One region of the Desulfonatronum lacustre DSM 10312 genome, then DNA from elsewhere that is predicted to be linked to it. Evidence: predicted binding sites of a transcription regulator. Region 1 holds the regulator's gene; each other region holds the start of a gene.
What was found. Region 1 encodes sigma-54, which starts transcription at its own class of promoters, with help from an activator protein. Its sites were predicted from a motif close to CTGGCACGGNNNNTGCTT; they were not measured.
Positions count from the first base shown of each region.

Region 2: DESLA_RS21400 (DUF4168 domain-containing protein) is a predicted target of sigma-54. The motif match lies at 2,908-2,925, and genes of this name have one in related genera.
Region 3: DESLA_RS0109265 (YeiH family protein) is a predicted target of sigma-54. The motif match lies at 5,067-5,084, and genes of this name have one in related genera.

Region 1 covers NZ_KI912608.1:1,738,901-1,745,901, reverse strand. The annotation lists gene DESLA_RS0108230 (phosphoribosyltransferase family protein) at 1-50, opposite strand, end outside; gene DESLA_RS19475 (pseudouridine synthase) at 47-895, opposite strand; gene DESLA_RS0108220 (LptA/OstA family protein) at 1,148-1,708, shown strand; gene DESLA_RS0108215 (LptA/OstA family protein) at 1,709-2,272, shown strand; gene lptB (LPS export ABC transporter ATP-binding protein) at 2,269-2,994, shown strand; gene rpoN (RNA polymerase factor sigma-54) at 3,058-4,491, shown strand; gene hpf (ribosome hibernation-promoting factor, HPF/YfiA family) at 4,565-5,110, shown strand; gene DESLA_RS0108195 (PTS sugar transporter subunit IIA) at 5,114-5,563, shown strand; gene rapZ (RNase adapter RapZ) at 5,632-6,531, shown strand; gene DESLA_RS0108185 (PTS sugar transporter subunit IIA) at 6,579-6,980, shown strand; gene DESLA_RS0108180 (PTS sugar transporter subunit IIB) at 6,993-7,001, shown strand, end outside.
Region 2 covers NZ_KI912608.1:590,926-597,926, reverse strand. The annotation lists gene DESLA_RS0102745 (sensor domain-containing protein) at 1-943, opposite strand, end outside; partial or broken gene DESLA_RS0102740 (tautomerase family protein) at 1,481-1,693, shown strand; gene DESLA_RS0102735 (tRNA-binding protein) at 1,695-2,039, shown strand; gene DESLA_RS0102730 (hypothetical protein) at 2,143-2,418, opposite strand; gene DESLA_RS21400 (DUF4168 domain-containing protein) at 2,449-2,847, opposite strand; gene DESLA_RS0102715 (sensor histidine kinase) at 3,112-4,617, shown strand; gene DESLA_RS0102710 (sigma-54-dependent transcriptional regulator) at 4,620-6,020, shown strand; gene DESLA_RS0102705 (PAS domain-containing protein) at 6,054-7,001, opposite strand, start outside.
Region 3 covers NZ_KI912608.1:1,963,872-1,970,872, forward strand. The annotation lists gene DESLA_RS0109240 (NF038143 family protein) at 1-45, shown strand, start outside; gene DESLA_RS19670 (radical SAM protein) at 188-1,237, opposite strand; gene DESLA_RS0109250 (NF038143 family protein) at 1,354-1,965, shown strand; gene DESLA_RS0109255 (NF038143 family protein) at 2,085-2,696, opposite strand; gene DESLA_RS0109260 (hypothetical protein) at 2,823-3,125, opposite strand; gene DESLA_RS0109265 (YeiH family protein) at 3,155-4,936, opposite strand; gene DESLA_RS21695 (c-type heme family protein) at 5,338-7,001, shown strand, end outside.

The DNA.
Region 1 (7,001 bases):
ATGCGCAGGGCCGTTTCGGTCATTTGCGGGCAGAAGAAAAGATGGATCATGAGGGCTCCCGGTGGAGGGCAAGGACAGGGTCAAGAGGGAGGTCAAGGGAAGCGCGCAGGGCCTTGAGTTCCCGGCCGGTCAAGGGTCGGATCGCGCCGGGAGGGAGGTCGCCCAGACGGATCGGTCCTTGGGAGACGCGTCGCAGGCGGACGATGTGCAGCCGCAGGTCGCGGCACATCCGGCGGATCTGGCGATTAACCCCCTGGCGGAGGGTCATCTCCAGGGTCACGGCGTTGTCCGGCGCTCGGGGTGAGCGGTCCTCGATGACCCGCGCCCGGACCGGCGCGAGTTGGTCCCCCTCGGCCAGGCGCATCCCCTTGAGCATGGTCGCCAGTTTTTCCGGGGTGACCCGGCCACGAACGCGGACATGGTAGACCTTGGGGTGTTCCCAGCGGGGATGGGTCATGCGCAGGGCCAGTTCTCCGTCCGTGGTCAGCAGAAGCAGGCCTTCGGAAAGTAGGTCCAGTCTGCCCACGGAAAAAGGGCGACGACCACGGATGTCCGGCGCAAGCAGATCAAGGACGGTCTTGCGGCCTTGAGGGTCATGGGCCGTGGTGACGACGCCCGGAGGCTTGTGCAGGACCAGATAGAGGTGGTCCGACGGCTGGACTGGACCAAGGCGGATCTCGCGTCCGTGGACCCGGACATGGTCCACGGCTGGATCGACGCGGATTCCCGGCGAGGCGGCCACGGTTCCGTTGACCATGACCGCTCCGGCCAGAATCAGATCGTCCGCGGCCCGGCGGGAACAGAGCCCGGCCCGGGCCAGGGCCTTGTTCAGCCGGATGGCCTGTCCGACCTTCGTGGTGTTCGCCGCCGAATCATGCTCCTCCGAACTGTTCATCTGGAGAGAATAGGTCCGTGATCGCCGAAGGGTCAAGGTGTGGAGGATTTCCTTTTTCCTTCCGATTCCAGTTCTGATTTGACCACATGGTCAGGGGCGTCTATAGGCGTTGGTCGGTATTACGTCGGAGTTTCAGGCCGTCGATACGCGGCGGTTGTATTTTTGTGAACGATTTCGAAGGAAAATCGGCACTCGATTTTCTCTTGCAAAGATTGTACTCTCCATTTTTTATCGATTCAAAGGGGAGGAGGCGTGCGTCGGAAAGTCATTGCCGGAGCGTTGATCCTGTTCGTGCTTGGTTTGTATTTCTTTTCCGGTGATGCACCCGAGGAGCGGCGTACCGTCGGTCCCATCGCCGGCGGAGCGGACACGGACGTGAGCATGAGCGGCGTGGAGATGCGCCTGGGCCAGGAGGGGCGAACCCTGTGGACCCTGCGGGCTCTGTCCGCGTCCTACGACCAAGGCCAACAGATGGTGTTGCTCAACGCCCCGACCATCGTAAAAAGTCTGGATGGTCGGGACATTCCCGTGATCGTCAGCGCCCCCCTGGGGGAGGTGGATCAGGCCACCAGCGATATCCGGCTTTGGTCCGGAGTGCATATGGAATATGGTCCGACGTATCTCAATTCCGACGAGGCTGTTTTCGTTCAGGTGGATGAAACCATTTTTCTGCACGGTGACATCCTCCTGGACCGCCAAGGACTGCAATTGCGCTCGAAGCGGGGCGACGTTGACCTGCACACCTGGGTGGTCAACGCCGAGGGCGGAGTGGAAGTGATCATTGCCAAAGACAGTTTCGGACACGGGTTGTAAATGGAAACTCGGTTTTCATTGACCTGGCTTTTGCGGGTCACGTTTCCGGTCGTTTTTGTGGCGCTGTTCCTGTTTCCGGGTTGGAGTTCTTCGGCGGAAGAGCAGGCCATCCCGACGCGGATCACGTCCGAGCGGCTGCGCTACTCCCATCGCGATCACCAGATCGAGTTCATGGGGGACGTGCGGGTGGACAGGCCGAATTTTCAGCTCCGTTCGGAGCGGCTGGTAGTGCTTTTGCGAACCCTTCCCCGGGAGGCTCGACCCGAGGGCATGGCTCCGGAACAGGACATGGAAGCTCAAGTGGACATTGAACAAATGATCGCTTTTGGCCAGGTCTTTCTGAAGCACGAGGACCGTGTCGGCCACGGCGACATGGCCACCTATTGGGTGGACCAGAGCGTCCTGCGTCTGGAAGGCAACGCCCGGGTGGAAGAAGGCGGGACCCGGTTGGAAGGCAACGTGATCACGCTCAATGTTGAAGAAAGAGAGGTGGATGTGCAGGGACGCACCGATCGTCGAGTGGAAGGAATGTTTCTTTTGCCTCGGGAACAGGGGGCGCGGTGAAGGCCCTTCTCTCCGGCAAGAGTCTGCGCAAAAGCTTCGGCCAGAAAGAGGTGGTCCGGGATATTTCCATCCGGGTCGAGCAGGGGGAGATCGTCGGCCTTTTAGGTCCCAACGGAGCCGGGAAAACCACCACGTTCTACATGCTGGTCGGGGTGATCAAGCCCACCAGCGGGGTGGTGGACCTGGACGGAAAGCGGATCACCACTTGGCCGCTGCATGAGCGGGCCCGGCTGGGGCTGAGCTACCTGCCCCAGGAGAGTTCGGTCTTCAAAAAGCTGACCGTGATGCAGAATTTGCGGATCATCCTGGAGTACACGGACTTCACCCCGGCCATGCAGCGCAGAAAGGCCGAGGCCCTGCTGGAGGAACTGGGCATCTCCAAACTGGCCGACCAGAAGGCCATGTTTCTCTCCGGCGGGGAGCGCCGCCGTCTGGAAATCGCCCGGGCCCTGATCCGGAATCCGAAATTTATGTTGCTGGACGAACCCTTCGCGGGTATCGACCCCCTGGCCGTGGACGACATCCAGGAGATCGTGATGTCCCTCAAGGAGCGGGGGATCGGTGTGTTGATTTCGGATCACAACGTCCGCGAAACGCTGAAGATTTGCGACAGAGCATCCATCGTCTTCGAAGGACGGGCCATTTTTGAAGGGTCTCCGGAAGCCATCGTGGCCGATTCCATCGCTCGGAAAGTTTACCTCGGTGAGGACTTTTGCTTATGATTGATCAACAATCGGGATTGGCGTTCCAACCGGTCAGCCCGGTCATGGAGGCGAAAACGCGACATGGCTCTTGAACTGCGCCAGCAACTGAAGTTGACGCAGCAGTTGGTGATGACCCCCCAACTGCAACAAGCCATCAAGCTGCTTCAGCTTTCCAGGCTGGAGCTGGTGGAAAGCATCCAGCAGGAATTGCTGGAGAATCCCGTATTGGAGATCGCGCCGGAAGGCATCGATGAGACGGTGGAGACCCCGATAAAAGACCCTGCCGAGGATCGGTTCCAGTCCGTCAACGTCGAGGAGCCCCGGCAGCTTCACGATTCGGAGTGGCAGGACTACCTGGGAGAATTTTCCAGCATCAGTCGACAGATCCAGGGCCGGGACTGGGAAGTCCCGGAAGAGGGCATGAGTTTCGAGGCCCGGCTGGCCGGCAAGTCCACGCTGATCGGCCATCTTTCCTGGCAGTTGCGGCTTTCGGCCTTGTCGGAGCGGGAATTGGCCGTCAGCGAGGTGATCCTTGGCAACCTGGATGCCGTGGGGTATCTTTGCGAATCCATTGAGGACATCGCCGCCATGGCCGGCTGCGAGACGGAGGAGGCGGAGCGGATCCTGCGGATCATGCAACGCCTGGACCCCGTGGGGGTCTGCGCTAGGAACCTGCGGGAGTGCCTGCTGGTCCAGATGGACGAACTGGGGCTGGACGACCCGATTCTGGTCTCCCTGGTCAAGGATCATCTGGAGGAGCTGGAAAAACGTCGCTACAAGCCGTTGGCCAAGAAGTTCAAGCTCTCCATGGAGGAAATCAAACACTACCTGGACTGCATCCAGCGCCTGGACCCCATGCCCGGCAAGAGCTTCGGCTCCGATGATCCTCAGTTCACCAGCCCGGACGTTTACATCCTCCAGCACGGCGGCGATTTCATCGTGGTTCTGAACGAGGACGAGATACCGGGTTTGATGGTCAATGAGGCCTACGCCAAGGAGCTGTCCGTTCACGACAAGGGGACCAGGGACTACATTCAGGAAAAGGTCCGATCCGCTCACTGGTTGATGAAAAGCCTGTACCAGCGCCAGCGGACCCTGCACAAGGTCGCCGAAAGCATCGTCCGGTTCCAGATTGATTTTTTTCGCCATGGGGTGACGCATCTGAAGCCGATGATCCTCAAGGATGTGGCCCTGGACATCAACATGCACGAGTCCACGGTCAGCCGGATCACGACCAGCAAATACATGAGCACGCCCCATGGAACGTATGAACTGAAATTTTTCTTCAACAGCGCCCTGGGTATGGACGACGGGTCGGAGGCCGGCTCGGAAAGCGTCAAGGCGGAGATCAAGAAGCTGATTTCCGAAGAGGACCCCAAGCGTCCGCTCAGCGACGAACTGATCTCGCAACTTTTGAAAAAGTCCCTGGGCGTGAACATCGCCCGCCGTACCGTGGCCAAGTACCGCATGGCGTTGAACATCGAGTCGTCTTCCAAGCGCAAGGCCATTTTTTAGCCATCCCGGATGCTCCCAACGGAGCGAACAACCTCAAACCAACCCAGAACCCGTTTTACTTCGGAGGTGTCGCATGGAAATAACTTTTACTTTCAAGAATTTCGAGCCGTCCAATCACCTCAAGGGCTACGCCGGCGAGCGTTTCAATAAAATCAACCGTTACCTGCGTCCTGAAGATCAGGGCGAACTGGCCGTCAACCTTTCCGTGGAAAAGTATCGGCATATGGCCGAGGTGATCCTCACGGGCAAGGACATGCATTTCTCCGCCACCACCGAAAGCGAGGACATGTACTCCACCATCGACCTGGTCCTGGACAAGCTCGAGGCTCAGGTGCGCAAGACCAAAGAGAAGAACAAGGACCATCGTCGCGGTCAGAAGAGCCAGTCCGCGCGGGTGGACGTGATCACCTTTACCCAGGACGAGACCGGCAAGCGGGCCCAGACCATCACGGAAACCGACAATTTCGAGCCCAAGCCCATGTCCGTGGACGAGGCGGCCATGCAATTGGAAGCCCTGGGCAACGATTTCCTGGTTTTCTTCAACGCGGACATCGAGCGCGTCAACGTCATCTACCGCCGGAAAAGCGGCGATTTCGGTCTGATCGACCCGGGTATCTAGTCGATGGTCCTCAAGGATTTCTTGAGCAAGGACTTGCTGCTCCCCGATTTGCAAGCCAGGAACAAGACGGAAGTGCTGGCGGAATTGGTCGCCGTGCTGGCCCAAAACGTGCCGAGTCTGGATGCCGAGGCGGCCTTTCGGGTGCTCAAGGACCGGGAAAGTCTCGGGAGCACGGGCATCGGCGAAGGAGTGGCCATTCCCCACGGCAAGCTGGAGGGGCTGGACAGGATCGTGCTGGTGGTCGGACGCAGTTCCGAAGGCGTGGATTTCGACGCCCTGGACCGCAAACCGTGCCATATTTTTTTCATGGTCCTGGCCCCGGAACAGGTCGCCGGAATGCACCTGCGCATCCTGGCGTCCATCACCCGGCTGCTCAAGGACGAGACCTTTCGGCATGCCTTTCTCACGGCCCAGGACAAGGAGCTTTTCTGGGACGCCCTCAGTTCGGCGTGATGGTATTTTATTCGTCCACACCGTAGGGGCACGGCGCACCGTGCCCCTACCCCAAAAGGCAAACCGCGATGAGCGCAGACCAACCGCGAAAACCGTGCGAACTCTCCCTGGTCATGATCACCGGACAGTCCGGGGCCGGAAAAAGTACGGTCCTGAACGTCTTCGAGGATCTGGGGTACTACTGCGTGGACGGTCTGCCGGCCGGGCTGGCCGGACGGTTGCTGACCCTGTCCGAGGAGATGAAGCTGAACCAGTACGCCGGGGTGGCCCTGGGGCTGGATGTGCGCCAACCGGACTTCGCCCTGCAATGGGAGCAGTTCGTGGAGCGGATGGACCTGGCCGGGATGTGTCCGAAACTGGTCTTTCTGGAGGCCCGGGATGCCGTGCTGATCCGGCGTTACGCCACCACCCGCCGTCCGCATCCCCTGGAAGCCCAGGGCATGGGATTGGACCAAGCCATCTTCCGTGAGCGGATCATGCTGGAGGGGTTGCGCAAGCACGCCGACTTGGTGGTGGATACGTCGGATTTTTCCATCCACGACCTGCGACGGGTGTTTCAGGAGAAATGGCCCCTGGATCAGAAACTCGGCGAAGGGATGCGCATTCACTTGATTTCCTTCGGCTTCAAGTACGGCGTTCCTCTGGAGGCGGATCTGGTCTTTGATCTGCGGTTTCTGCCCAATCCCTACTTCGACCCGGAACTGCGCCCCCTGTCCGGTCTGGACGAGCCCATTGCCCGCTACGTGCTGGGGGACGACCCGGGAAAGGACTTTATCGGTCGGTTCGAGGATTTTTTACGGTATCTGTTGCCGTTGTACGCGGTGGAAGGCCGGTATCGGTTGACCATGGCCCTGGGATGCACCGGAGGGCGGCATCGCTCGGTGGCCGTGTCCCAGGCCGTGTCGGCCGCGCTGACGGCCGTCGGATTTTCCGTTACCATTGAACATCGTCACCTGAATCTGGGATAGCAGCGGATTTCGGTTTTTTGGGGGAACATGCGGTGATTGGAGTCGTATTGGTCACGCATACGGAGTACGGCGCGTACTTGCTCAAGGCCGCGGAGCTGATTCTCGGTCCTCAGCAGGATTGCTACTTCGTCAGCGTGGATGTGACCAAGGAAGTGGAAAAGTCCCTGACAGAGATCAGAAAGAGCGTCAAAAGCGCGGATCACGGTCCCGGGGTGGTCATTCTGACGGATATGTTCGGGGGGACGCCGACCAATTTGAGTCTGTCGCTGCTGAACAAAAGCGAGCATCAGTTGGAAGTGATCACCGGCGTGAACCTGCCCATGCTGCTGCGCGTGCTCGGTTCGCGCAAGCTGTCCCTGGCCGAACTGGCCAAGGAGGCCAAGGCGGCCGGATCCCAGGGAATCGTCGTCGCCGGGGATATTCTGCGCAGCAAGGTGGCCAAGGAGTAGGCCGGAGCGATCATGAACTGG
Region 2 (7,001 bases), 1.1 Mb from region 1:
CGATGAAACCGCGGATGGAAAATCCGCGAATGTCTTCGGCCCGGAACCCGAAAAGCCGTTCAAAGGCCTGGTTGGCGTTGATCACGTTGCGGTCCATGTCCGTGAGCACGATGGCCTGGGGCGAATTGGCGAACAACTGAGTGAACAGTTCCCGCTGGGTTTCCAGGGCCTCTTCCGCCAGCTTGCGCCGGGTGATGTCCACCACGGTCCCCTCGAAGTAGGCGATATTTCCGCGATCATCGTACACGGCCCGGGCATTTTCCGAAATCCAGATCCGGCTTCCGTCTTTTTTGTAAATCTCGGAGACAAAGTCCCAGACCTCGTGATTCTGGTCCATGACCCGCACGAACTCGTCCCGGCGCAGAGGATCGACGTAGAGCTGCGTCTTGATGTCCCGGAAGGCCCGGATCATCTCCTGGGGCGAGGCATAGCCGTAAATCCGGGCCAGGGATGGATTGACGTCCAGATAGCGCCCGTCCGGGGTGGTCTGAAAAATGCCCTCCACGGCATTGACGAAAATGGAACGGTACTTGGTTTCCGCGTCCTGAAGCATTCGTTCCGCCTGCTTGCGGTCGGAGATGTCCACGAAGATGCACCAGGAAAACCGGCGGCCATCGGCCATGGCAATGGAAAACTGGGAGGCGCAGGTTTCCACGGTCCGGCCCCCAATTGCCCGCCAGCAGACATCAACGCCCTGAAAGTCCGCATCACCGCTCCAGACCCGCTCAGCCTGGACATCAAACCCCGTGCATGGCTGCAATATATCCCGCAACCGCGGTTTCGCCTCCCCGGCGGCACGTGCGCCCAGCGGCCCGAACATCCGCTCGAAAACGGCGTTGTGGACGACCATCCGGCCCTCCTGGTCGCGCAGAACCACGGCATTGGGTGATCCGGCGAAAAGCTGCATAAAGGCCTCGGCGCCTTCCGGAAGGTTGGCTTCCATCGCCTCTGGACCGAAAAGAACGGACGCGGTAACGGGAAACGGAGCCAAGGCATCGCCGAAAACACTCCCGACGACGCTTTCGGAAACCCGAACGCCCTCGGCGCTGGATACGGAATGAGTGATTGGATTTGTAAGATTCATGAACATCATGTTACAATTTTGTTTGATTGGTGAATAAACAGGGCGACCAAAACCGATCGCCGCTTAAATCGCAAAAGCCGTGGCCTGACCATGATCCCCGCGGTCCCGTGCGCCGGAAGCGCGGTCGATCCAAGGGCGACACCCGGGCTTCTCTGCAGAGAGCATGCCGAGAAGCCCGGTCTTTCATAGCCGTAACTACTCAGTACATTTTGTGTCCGCTCTTCTCCGGCAATCGGTATCGGGGTCGGCGCTTCGCTATCGGAGTCGGAATCGAAACATGAAGAATTTAGAACGCATCCCAGCGTTTTCGATCCCGATTCCGATCCCGATTCCGACCCCGGCAACAGAATTACTCTCTGTGCTGAGTAGTTACAAACTCATTCGAATCAGGAGAAATCCATGCCGTACGTGAACATCAAGATCACCAGGGAGGGAGCCACAGCGGAACAGAAGGACCTGCTGATCCGGGGCGTCACCCGACTGCTGGCCGACGTGTTGGGCAAGAACCCGGAGACCACGGTGGTGGTCATCGACGAGGTGGAGACGGACAACTGGGGCATCGGCGGGGTACCGGTCACCGCCCTGCGCCGCAAGCGGAAGGAGGGGTGAAATGGCCGAGGAGACCATTTCCTGGCAAGATTTCGAACGGGTGGAGATACGCGTGGGCACGGTGGTGGACGCACGGCCTTTTCCCGAGGCCCGCAAACCGGCCTACATCGTGGAGGTGGATTTCGGCCCGGAAGTCGGCCGCAAACGGACCAGTGCCCAGGTCACGGACCATTACGCACCGGAGGAACTCATCGGTCGGCAGGTGGTCGGGGTAACCAACTTCCCGGTCAAGCGGATCGGCCCGATCCGGTCCGAATTCCTGCTGACCGGCTTCTACCGCCCGGACGGAGGGGTGATTCTGGCCGTCCCGGATAAGCCCGTCCCCAACGGGGCCAAGCTGGGGTGAGTGTTGAAACGAGAGGTCACCGACACCCAGTCAATGTCGACCTCTACGCAACACAAATAACCAACCACCAGCTGTAAGCTGGTGGTTGGTTAGTGACTCAACGTTATTGCTTCGGCTGTGCATCAAACGGCACGCCTTGCTCCCGACCTTGTCCATTGGGTTGCAAGCCCTGACCTGGCTCCGACTCTCCCATTGGGGCTTCAGGCTGCATCAATGAACGCTCCTGGGGTCGCTCCTGACCAGGCGGCAGTTCGTACCCCGGAGGGCTTTCTCCAGGCCTGGCCGGTATTTCATACTCCTCCGGGTCCGGGCCGCAAGCAGATCCCAAAAACATCCCCATTGCCAGAATCAACAAGGGAACGGTCTTTTTACCGAACATCAGCGTTCCTCCATTCAGGTTCACTCCGTTCTACTGCATCTGGTCCAGCTTGGACGCCATCTTTTCCTGCAACTCGGTGCTCACCTGCACTTCCTGCATGACCTGATTATACGTGTCCACGTCCAACCCGCTGTCCTGGACGGCCTGGACCATGGCGGCTCCCGCCTGCTCCTGCATTTGCTGTGCGGACTCCGGATCAGTCACCCCGGCCAGGGTTTCCTGCAATTCCATGCGAATCTCATGAATTTCCAGGTATGCGGTCGCTACTTTTTGAAGCTCGGCATCACTGAATTGAGCCGTGGTTCCAGGTTGCTGCATCATCTGCTGTCCTTCGGCTTGACCAGTTTGGGCGTGAACGCCCACGCTCAAGGCCAAAACGAGCAAACAGGTGAGGGTCGATCCGGTCAGCAGCAAAATTAACTTCTTCATCTTCAAAAACCTCCGAAAGAATTTGAGCCGCAAGGTCATCAAGCGGCATCATCCCTTTTTAAGCATGCACCGTGCCAGAACCGAAACAGTCTCCCTCGCAACCACAAGAAAAATTAAAAATACACATATAATACAAGATATTGACGCATGTTGCCAAACGAAGCGGAAACAATGTCCACCCTGATCGTCCTTGAAATGCGCTCATTTGATATGTATAAAAAAGCCACATGTGCAACTTCATCCCAGTCCAAGCTTAGGAGGATCATGCTCCCTCGTATTCCGGCGTTGTCCGACTACTTCAGTCTGCGTACAGCCCTGGTCATCTCCGTCGTCCTGCCCCTGGCCCTGGCCATGGGGCTGACCGGTTACCTGCTCCTGCAGCTCGTGGAGCGAAATATCGAGCACCGGATGCAAAAGGATCTGGAGCTGGTGGCCAGGGCGCTGCAATTGCCGCTCAGCCACTCAATGGAACTGGACCGCAAAGGCAGCGTCCTGAGGGCCGTAGAGTCCGCCTTTTCCATCGGCAGGGTCTACAGTGCGTATGTGTATGATCGGCAGGGGCGCCTGATCGCCTCGGCCGGGCGAAGCGAACCAACGCCGGAGCAGGACCGGCTGACCGAGCTGGCCGCGGACGGCAAGCAGCGCGGGGAGTACGGACATGTGGCCGGGCGAGAGGTTTTCTCGTACTTCGTTCCGCTGAGCGACTCCGGCGGCAAGGTCAACGGCCTGCTCCAACTGACCCGGCGAAAAAGCGACATCCAGGAGGATGTCCGGGCTCTTCGCGTCCGCGTCGCACTGGGTCTGGGCTTGGGGTTGCTGGGCATGTCCGGGCTCGTGCTCTTCGGGCACCACCGCGCCCTGGGCCGCCACCTCTCCAGCCTGGGAACCAGCATCTCCAGGGTGACCCAGGGGGACCGGGGCCATCGTTTTTGGCCCCACGGACCAGGGGAAATCGTGACCATCGGTCGGCAATTCAACCGCATGCTGGATACCATTGAAGAGGCCAAGGCCGAACTCCGGGAGCGACGCATCAGACAGGTCCAATTGCAGGCCCAATTGCGTCAGGCCGAAAAACTGGCCGCCATCGGGCAGCTGGCCGCCGGCGTGGCCCATGAACTGGGTACGCCCTTGAGCGTCGTCAGCGGCAAGGCGCAACGCGCCTTGCGCAAGGCCGACCTGGACGCCGGGGTCGTGGAGACGCTGCGCGACATTCGCCGGGAAGTAGACCGTATGGAACACATCATCCGCCAGCTTCTGGATTTCAGTCGCGGCAACGCATTACGCAAAAAACCGACCTCCCTGGTGCAACTGATCCGCTCCGCCTTGTCCGCGACAAGCGAAGAAGCCGACAAGCACCGGACTCATCTGGAAACGGCCTTTCCCTTGAACGAGACAAATGAAACCTTCCAGATCAACCTGGATGCGGTGCGCATGGAGCAGGCCCTGGTCAACCTGATCCGCAACGCCGTCCAGTCCGCTTCCGGTGGGCGGGTCGTCGTTTCCTGGGGCAGGGAAGGCGACCAGGCGTGGATGCAGGTGGATGACGACGGTCCGGGCATTGCTGATGAAATAAAATCCAAGTTGTTTGAACCGTTCTTCACGACCAAAAGCGTCGGCCATGGCACCGGGCTGGGTTTGGCAGTGGTTCACGGTATTCTTCGAGACCACGGCGGAGGCATCGATGTCGGCAAGAGTCGGCTGGGCGGAGCATTCTTTCGCATCTGGCTGCCCGTTGACCACCAACCCACGATCCGTGTTGAGGAGAGATGAGCATGGCACCGCGCCAAACAGAGCAGCATGTCGGCGGCAGCAAGGTGCTGGTCGTCGAGGACGATCAGTCTTTCGGACAGCTCCTGAGTCAGGAACTGGACGACCACGACCTCACCGCCCGCTGGGTGGACAATGCCGAAAAGGCCCTGGCCGTAATCCAGGAATGGCACCCGGAGTTGGTGGTCAGCGATCTGCGATTGCCGGGAATTGACGGTCTGGAGCTGTTGCAACGGGTCAGAAGCGAGGAGATGGACAACCCTCCGGACTTTCTCCTGATCACGGCTTTTGGAAGTATTTCCAAGGCCGTGGAGGCGCTCAAGGCCGGAGCCGAGGACTTCCTGACCAAACCCCTGGATCTGGACCACTTCATCCTGACGGTGGTTCGGGTGTTGAAAAACAGGGCGTTGCGCCAGGAAGTTCAACGCATCCGGGATTATCTGAGCCAGGACGCCTTTCACGGCATGATTGGCCAAAGCCCGGCCATGCGCGGCCTTTTCGAGCAGATCGGCCGCGTGTCCCGAGCCGATGGGCCGGTGCTGATCCTGGGTGAGTCGGGAACGGGCAAGGAATTGGTGGCCAGGGCGGTGCATGCGGCCAGCCCGCGAAAAGGGGCGTTTCAGGCCGTAAACTGTGCCGGCATCCCGGAACAGTTGCTGGAAAGCGAGTTTTTCGGCCACAAAGCCGGCGCCTTTACCGGCGCGGGCAAGGCTCGGCGGGGGCTGTTCGCCGAAGCCGAGAGTGGGACCCTGTTTTTGGACGAAATCTCCGAAATGCCTCTCTTCCTGCAAGCCAAGCTGCTGCGCATCCTCCAGGACGGCAAAGTGCGCCCAGTGGGGGCGGACAAGGAGGAACAGGTCGATGTCCGCACCGTGGCCGCCACCCACCGGGACCTGGAGCAGGAGGTCGAGGCCGGAAAATTTCGCGAGGACCTTTTTTTTCGTCTGGAGACATTCACCCTCAGACTCCCGCCTTTGCGGGAACGCGGTGACGATCTGGAGCTGTTGGCCGGTCACTTCCTGCGTCGATTCAGCATCCAAGTGGACAAGAGCATCCAAGGATTTGATCAAAAAGCCCTGGATATTCTTAAAAACTATTCTTTTCCGGGAAATGTGCGCGAACTGCGAAACGCCATGGAACGAGCCGTAACCTTTTGCGACGGGACCACCATTCTACCCGCCCACCTTCCCAGTCGGATCAGGGACGGCGGCAGCCAGCCGACCTTGCAATCAGCCCCGCTCTTGACGGCCATGGCCGCGAGCGGAGAACATCTGCCCACCCTGGCCCAGGCTGAACAACACTACATTCGCCATGTCCTGGACGCAGTGAACGGCAACAAACGCCGCGCCGCCGCCATCCTCGACATCCACCGCCGCACGCTCTACCGGAAGCTCGAGCAGGACTGACACGAACAGAAGCCCCTGCTGATCCAGCCGGCATCACCTGCCTGTTGGCGGACGTGCCGGCCAAGAGTCCACAGCCATGATGGCCGCAGCCTGGTCCGGCGCGGCCGCGATGGTGAAACACACAGTGGTGCCCTGTCCCAGGGAACTCTCAATCCAGATGAGTCCACCGTGCCGTTCGATGAACTGCTTGCACAGCATCAGCCCCAGGCCGGTTCCACTTTCGCCTTCAGTGCCCAGTCGCCTTTTGGCTTCTCCCAGGGCAAAGACAGAGGACAGAACCCGTTCGTCCATACCGATGCCGTTGTCCTGAATCGCCATGGTCACATGTTGTTCGGTCTGCTGAGCCCTGATGACGATTTCTCCGCCGCGCGGGGTGAATTTGAGGGCGTTCAACAGGATATTGCGGATCACGGTCCTGATCATGGGCTGGTCGATCAGGGCACGCAGGTTTTGCGCAATGTCCACGCGGATGCCGATGTCCTTGCCCTTGGCTACGCCTTGGGCCGTGGAGATTGTCCTGTCGACCATATCCTTGAGGTTGCACGGCGTGGGCGAGTAGTTGATGCCTCCCTGTTGCAAGCGCGCCCATTGCAGGAGGTCTTCCATCAATTCGAAGGTGTTTCTGGCGGTCTTATGCAGTTCCGTTGCAAGGAGCCGGAACTCCACTTCGGACATTACCCCAGGTTGGGTGGCCAGCATTTCCATCGAGAGCACGATGCCGGACATGGGGGACTTGAGATCATGGGCAATGACGGCGAGAAGCTGGTCCTTTTCCGCGTTGGCTTGGTGAAGCTGTTGATTGATGTGGTTGATTTTCTCCTCCGCCTGCTTGCGATCCGTGATGTCCTGTATCAGTTCCACCGTATATTCAACCTCGCCGTCCGCATTCAGAATCGGATTGGCCCGACAGTTCATATGTCTATTCAGATCAGGCAAGTATTGCTCCAAGACCACCATTTTTTTCGATAGTATTGCTTCACG
Region 3 (7,001 bases), 220 kb from region 1:
GCCAAGAGTTTGCGGGACGAAGAGGTGAAAGCCTTCTTTGGATAGTCTTGGGGCATGCCGGCGGGGTTCGAGGAGCGAAACGCTCCGTCCCGTGACTGTCCACGGCATGGGAATGCATTCCTATCGCACGGCGCACGGCTTCGGCTCGCGCATCCGCTCTGGCTCTTCGGCTTTGTGTATTGATGGATCACCTCTTCCGCTTCGGACAGTTCCGGCAAATCGTGGCCGGTCTGTTTTTTTCCAGGCCTTCACGGAACTGTTCGTAGGGTTTTCCGCGCCAGAGTACGGGCAGCAGTTCGTCGTTGACGTTGCCGAAGGTGACCCGGCTGTATGGCGCGGGTTGGCCTTGGCGGGCGTATTCGGCTTGGTCCACGGGGACGTTGGCGTAGACACAGGGAGAGATTTCGCCGTCCGCGGAGACGAATAGGGTCCGCTGGACGTTTTCGGCGCAGACCGGCTCGTCCTTGCCCCTGGAGGCGAAGCTGGGCGTGTGGATGGTCACGCCCAGCTTCACGGCCGCCTCGCGTAGCCGGGCGAAGCGTTCTTCCAGGGCGTGGCGTTCCTGGTCGTCCTTGGGCGCGAGCACTTCCTCGGAGAGTTCAATTCCCGGCTCGAAGTCCAGGACGCTGACCACGGCCTGTTCCACCCCGTGGTCGGCCATCAGCCGGGGCAACCCTTCCAGGTCGTCCAGACCGGAGCGCAGCAGCATGTAGGCGATGTGTACCACGGGCTTGACGGTGCCCCGTTCCTGTTTGACCCGCTGGACCATCTTCATTTTTTCCAGCACCTTGACCAACGGCGCTCCGGCCCGGGCCGGATCGTTGCGTTCCGGCGTCGTGCCGGTCAGGGAAAAGGCCAGGATGTCCAGTCCGGCCTCCAGGACCTGAACCAGTCGCTCCTCGGTCAACAGCATGCCGTTGGTGGTCACGCCCACGGTGCATCCGGCCTCCTTGGCCAGACGGACCATGGTCGGAAATTCCGGATGCAGAAACGGTTCTCCCCAGCCTTGCAGGTAGGCCAGCTTGGTCTTGCGCAGGGTCGGCAGCAAACGCCGAAACGTGTCCAGGGACATGAAGCGGTCATGCCAGTGCTCGCGGTACACGGTTCGCGGGCAATAGGCACAGGCCGCGTTGCATTTGGACGTGACCTCGATCTGCATCCAGTCCTTGGGATTCAGCAACACCTTGTGCTCCCACCATTGCCGCACTCTTCCGGCCAAGGAATCCGTCGCGCCCATGCCGTTTCCTCCCTTCTCGCGTTTTGCCTTTCCAGTGGAAAAAGACTATCTTTTCAACTTTTGTTTTCATGTAACAGGCTCGCCAACCCACCACAACTTCCCCCAAGGAGTCCCACTTGTCACTGAATTTACGGGAAAAGTACGATATCATCCTCGCCCACGAACGGCAGTTCGCCTACCGGCTGGCCAAGGACGTGGTCAAAAAGCCCGAGGTGTCGGTCTGGATGATCTTGTTGCCGGTACTCTTCGTGCACCACATGATGAAAATGACCCAGTACAAGACGGGTATCCATACCTTTGCGAGCAATATTCTGGGCACGAAAACAAAGGCCTTGGACAAGGCTCTTCAGGACGTAGAAACCGGAGCAATCCAGGAATACGGTCCAGCAGATTATTTCCCCGATGTGCCGCTGGAGTCCAAACAGGAGATCGAACTGGCCGACAAGCAGATCAAGGTTTTGAGCCTCATGAAACAACACTATCGAACCCTGCTCGAACAATCCGGAAACGCTCTGGAAGATTTGGTCCGGGGCGCATACGGGTCTTCCGGCGCGTATCGATTCTACCTGAACAAACTGGCCGAGGCCGAAGACGTGATCAACCGCCACTTGCGGGAGAATTTCCATACCTCCGAGGAGGCCGGGGCGGTCATGAGCCGGATTGAGGAACGGATGGCGGAGATGCGGGAGGAGGAGCTGCGGTTTTTCTTTCAGGGAGAGGCGGTTTGAAAGAGGAGGATTCAGGAGTCAGAATTCAGAATTCAGGAGGCGAGAAAAGGTAACTGCCTGTGATGGAACCGCGTTTCCGTTTGGAGCGCGGTTTAATGTTTTTTCGGAAGAAAGCTCTGCTAAAATGCGTCGTCCAGTGCCCGCTTGCGGACGTCTCGGATGGCCTTTTGCTTGCTCTGGATGTACGGCTCCGGCCAGGTTTTTCCCAGGGCCTCCACGACTCCCTGGTCAATGGCGTGTTCCACCTGCTCCATGCGGGTCAGGAATTCCTGGTATGCCGGTCGGTCCCGATAGGCCCCGCGAACCATCAGCAGGTATTCCCGCTCCCTGGTTTGCAGCAGTCGCAGATAGTGATCCATGAGCAGGTCCATCATGGCGGACAGGTTTTCATAGACCTCCCGGGACTCCAGCTTCTGCTCGCGCATCCAGAACTCCCGCAGTTCCCCCTTCATTTCCTGCCGAGGGCGCTCCGTGTTCCCGGACCGGACGACTTCCTCCGCCGCCCGCAAGGCCGTTTCCTTGAAGCGCAAATGCTTTTGGCTGAACTGCGTTGTTTCTTTTTTACGAACGAAATATTCGACCAGAAATTTAAATGGGATGAAGTTGTACCACCACGGCGGCTGGGTATCGGCGCGGCGGAAATAGACCACCCTGGAGGCGAACTCCCGTTCCTCGGCCAGGATAGCCTTGAGTTGGACCTTGAGAAGTTTGGATTCGGGATCAATGGGCACGGAATAAACGCTCCATTTGGAGGGGATCGAAAAGATTGCCGTGGTCTGTAAGCAGTTCTGTAAGCGGATTTTGTTCGCTCGGGAAGACGTGGCGAGGTGGATTGCGAAACAGAAGCTGACCCGGCGTCAATCGTCCTTTTTCTCGCCTCTGCCCAAGGCCCCACGCATGAAACTCATGGCCTCGGAGACCTCTTGGATACTGTCCCAGTACCAAGCTCCGACGTAGATATCCCGCTCGCGCAACGCCTCGATGGTCCGACTTTTCCCCGTGACTCGCTCCAGGTTGGCCAGGATGACGACAAAGCCGACGATCAAGGCGATACCCAAGGCCAAGCGCGCCAGACCGCGCCATCGACTGTGGTCTTCGCGTCGCAAAGGGGAAGCCGGGGACGGTTTCCCGTCCCCGGCCTGTTGGTTGTTGGAGGACAATTTTCCCTGCTCCATGCAGAATCAGGCGATTACAGGCCCATGGACATCAGCCGGTCGGTGACGTCGCGGAACAGGACCATGAACATGATGTAGGCCACGAAGGCGGTAAGCAGGAGGTTGAAGCTCTGACCGCAAACGTACAGGATCAGTGCCTTGCCGCCCTTCAGGGGCTCCTTGAGTTCCTTGTAGCTGATGCTCAAGCCGATGCTCACGAAGGCGATGGCGAAGAACCAGTCACGGAAGCCATTGGCCCAGGCCAGGGCTCCACTACGAATCATGGCCTGCTGCCAGTCTTCCCCCATGCTCGCGCCCAAGGCGGAGAAAATGATGGACGCGCCGATGAAACCCAGAATGAACTTGGGGAACCGGTACCAGATTTCGGACAGGGCCCCGGCGGCGGTGAACTTCATGGGGGTGGATCCGGCGGCGCAGGCGCGTTCAGGCTCAACCTTCAGGCACCAGTAGGCGGCCACGCCAAAGGCCATCACGCCGATCATCACGTTCTGGATCATCTTGATGGTCGCGGCCACGTACATGGCTTCCGGACCGATCAATTCACCAGCGGCAACCACGGAACCGGTGTTGTCAACCGTGCCGCCCAACCAGGCGCCGGCCCAGACCGGATGCATGCCCACCCAGTTGGCAAAGGTCGGCAGGGCGAAGATCATGACCACCACGAAGATCATGGACATGCCGATGGCCAGGGTCAATTCTTCCTTCTTGGCCCGGGAGGCGGCGGCGGCGGCGATGGCCGCGGACACGCCGGAAACGCTCATGTCCGAGGAAACCGTGATGTTCAACTGCTTGGATTCCACCTTGATCACATTCTGACCGAACCAGTAGGTACCGATGAGCACGATGGGCGTGACCACCCAGGTGACGAAGATACCGGGCAGACCGACCATCAGGATCAGGTTGATCAGGATGCTGGCGCCCAGAAGGACCAGACCGGTCTTGATGAAGTATTCGGTTTGGGCCGCTGTCTTGAGAAACTTGGGCGTTCCAATGGTGTTGGAGATGAGCATGCCCAGCGCGATACCCCACAAGACGTAGGAGAATCCGTAGGCTCTGATGGTTTCCTGCCCGGCAATGACGTAGGAAAGAACCGCCAGCCCGAAAACAATGGGGAAGCCGGCAAAATACTGCCCTAGATTATAGCCCATGAACTTGCCGCCAATGGCAAAAATCAAGGCCGTTATGACCATCAGCCCCAACAATGTGGGAATCCGGTTGAAGGGCTGGGTATTGGCCGCGCTACGAGCGCTGGAGTGGCTGCTCCGGGCTGCGCGCCACTCACCCAGTAGGGCGCGGGCTTCCTGGTTCAGCTGGGTGTTCTGAAAATTCGCTTCCCTGGCCAGATCCTCAGCAGCCTGGGCATTGGCCCGGGCTTCGTTTAGACGATCGGTGGCCCGCTGCAGGCGCTCGGCGTTGGCTGCGCGGATTTCAGCCGCCGCGGCCTCGCTGCGGTACAGGGAGTCCAGAGGATTGCTACTCCACCGACCTGGCTTGGCAAGATAACTGTTGATGGTCTTCAGAAAACCGTGATCGCGGGCTCTAACGGAGTTCAATTTGGCCTCGGCCTCTGTATAGGCAATTGTCCGGAATCCGGCCATTTCCGACTCACGTTCCATGGTTGCCCGAAATTCAGCCATGCTGGCAACGTCCGGCTTGGCCGCCATGGCCGCAAGTACCGCCAGGATGAGAATCAACCCACCCAGCCAGATGGCCCACCAGTCCTCGGTGGTGTGCATCTGGGTGATCATGGGGATTTTGGTTTCAGTAACCACATTGTCCGTTTGATTTTCCGCCATGTGAAAAACCTCCTTAAATGTTGCGGGTTGGTACCATCAACGCGGTCCTCTCACGCCATACCGGAAAGCCCTCTGCAAACCGCCTTGACATGAACCGCGTAACCGTGACGAGTGAATCTTTTCTCAAGCAAAGCAAACTCCGAGCCAAGCGATCCACATTGCCAGAAAATAAAAAATTAATATTTCATATCAAAGCATTAAGAACTGCACCCAAACCATTTCCATAAGTGCCTTTTGATCATCGCCCTTTCACCAGAAACATCTATTAGCACCACATTGACAACTAAAGTTTGCAATACGACCATGTGTGACATATGCTCCGCACCACTGCTCCTTTCAACTCCTGACTTCTGAATCCTGAATCCTGAATCCTGAATCCTGAATCTTGTTCGAGGTCCGCCATGCCTCCCAAAAGCCCCGCCGATGAAACCAGCCAGTCAGGCAAAAGCCATCTCTTCCACAAATCCTTGGGATTCAGATCCAGGTTCCTGGTGGCCACGGGTTTGAGTCTGCTCCTGGTCTGCTTCGCCGGAGCCTACCTGATCTATCTGCGCGAAACGGCGCAGATGGAAAAACACGCCTACGAAAAGACCATGATGGTCATGGCCGCGGTGGAGGCCAGCCGCAAGTACGTTCGTGACGAACTGCGGCCGCGAATGTCCGAGGAATTCGGTGAGGAGTTCTTCATGGTCCAGGCCATGTCCACCTCCTACGTCGGACGGGCCGTGATGGACAATTTCAATCAGGTTCTGCCCCACTACGAATACCGGCGAGTGGCCCGCAACGCCCGCAATCCCAGGTCCGAGGCCAACAGTCTGGAACTCTCCATGATCAATCTGTTTCAGCTCAATCCGGAACTCCAAAACTGGCAGGGCACGCTGAACGTCGAGGACGAAAAACAGTTCATGCGCTTCAAGCCCGTCTACTTCGAGGAATCCTGCATGAGCTGTCATGGCGATCCGGTCCACGCCCCGCGGGACATGCTGGACATGTACGGCACGGAACGCGGATTCTGGAACCAGCCCGGCGATCTGGCCGGGGTGATGGCCGTGGGCATTCCGGTGCACAAGGCCCTGGCCGAGATCCGGGATCAGGCGGCCTCGGTCTTTTTCTCCCTGTTTCTGGGGGCAACCCTCTTCTTTCTGCTCATGGCCTTCATCTTCAACCGAGCCGTGGTCAACAACCTGCACGGAGTGCTGAATATTTTCCGGGAGGAAGCCGAAGAAAAAAGCCTGCGCGAATATCTGCCCAGCCCAAACCCCATGGATCCACGGGACGAAATCCAGGAGCTGACCGAAGCCGCGGTAAGCATGTCCGATCATCTGCGCCGTACCAAACAGGAGTTGAAGAACTACGCCCAGGACCTGGAAGGAAAAGTGGCCCGTAGGACCGAGGCCTTGCAACAGTCCGAACAGCTGCTGCAAGAGAAGGTTCGGGCCAGAAAACAGGAGTTGCAGACCCTTAACGCCCTGGCCGAACTGACCACGGCGGCGGTCTCGCTGTCCGAAATCCTGCCCCAGGTCCAACAACGCACGCTCCAGGTCTTCCCGGCCCAGGGCTCCGGCATCTACCTCTACGACAAGGCCCACCAGCAACTGACGCTGCAATACCAGGAAAACGCCGCCGACCTGCCGCCCGCCGTTCCCTTGCAACACGTCGTCCCCACAGTCCTGGAAGCCCGGCCCAATCGGCTGGTGGACGCCATTGCCCAGGCCGCCAATGGTCAGGCCAGCTGCTTCGACCGCCGGGAGGCAGCCGGCAATCTGAACATTCCCCTGCTCTGTCGCGGCGAAATCCTCGGAGTGCTCTCCTTTATCGGCGTGGACTGCAAGTTCGTCACCCAGGAACAGATGGAACTGCTGCTGTCCATCGGCCGCCAGATCGGCATTGCCGTGGAAAGCTTGCAGAACATGGAGAAACTGATTCAGAGCAAGGAACTGCTCCAATCCGTGTTTGACGGAATCACCGACCAGGTGGTGTTGATGGGCCGGGATTTCGGCATCCGAATGGTCAACAAGGCCTACACCGAACGCTACAACGTGGACACGGAAGAGGTCATCGGGCG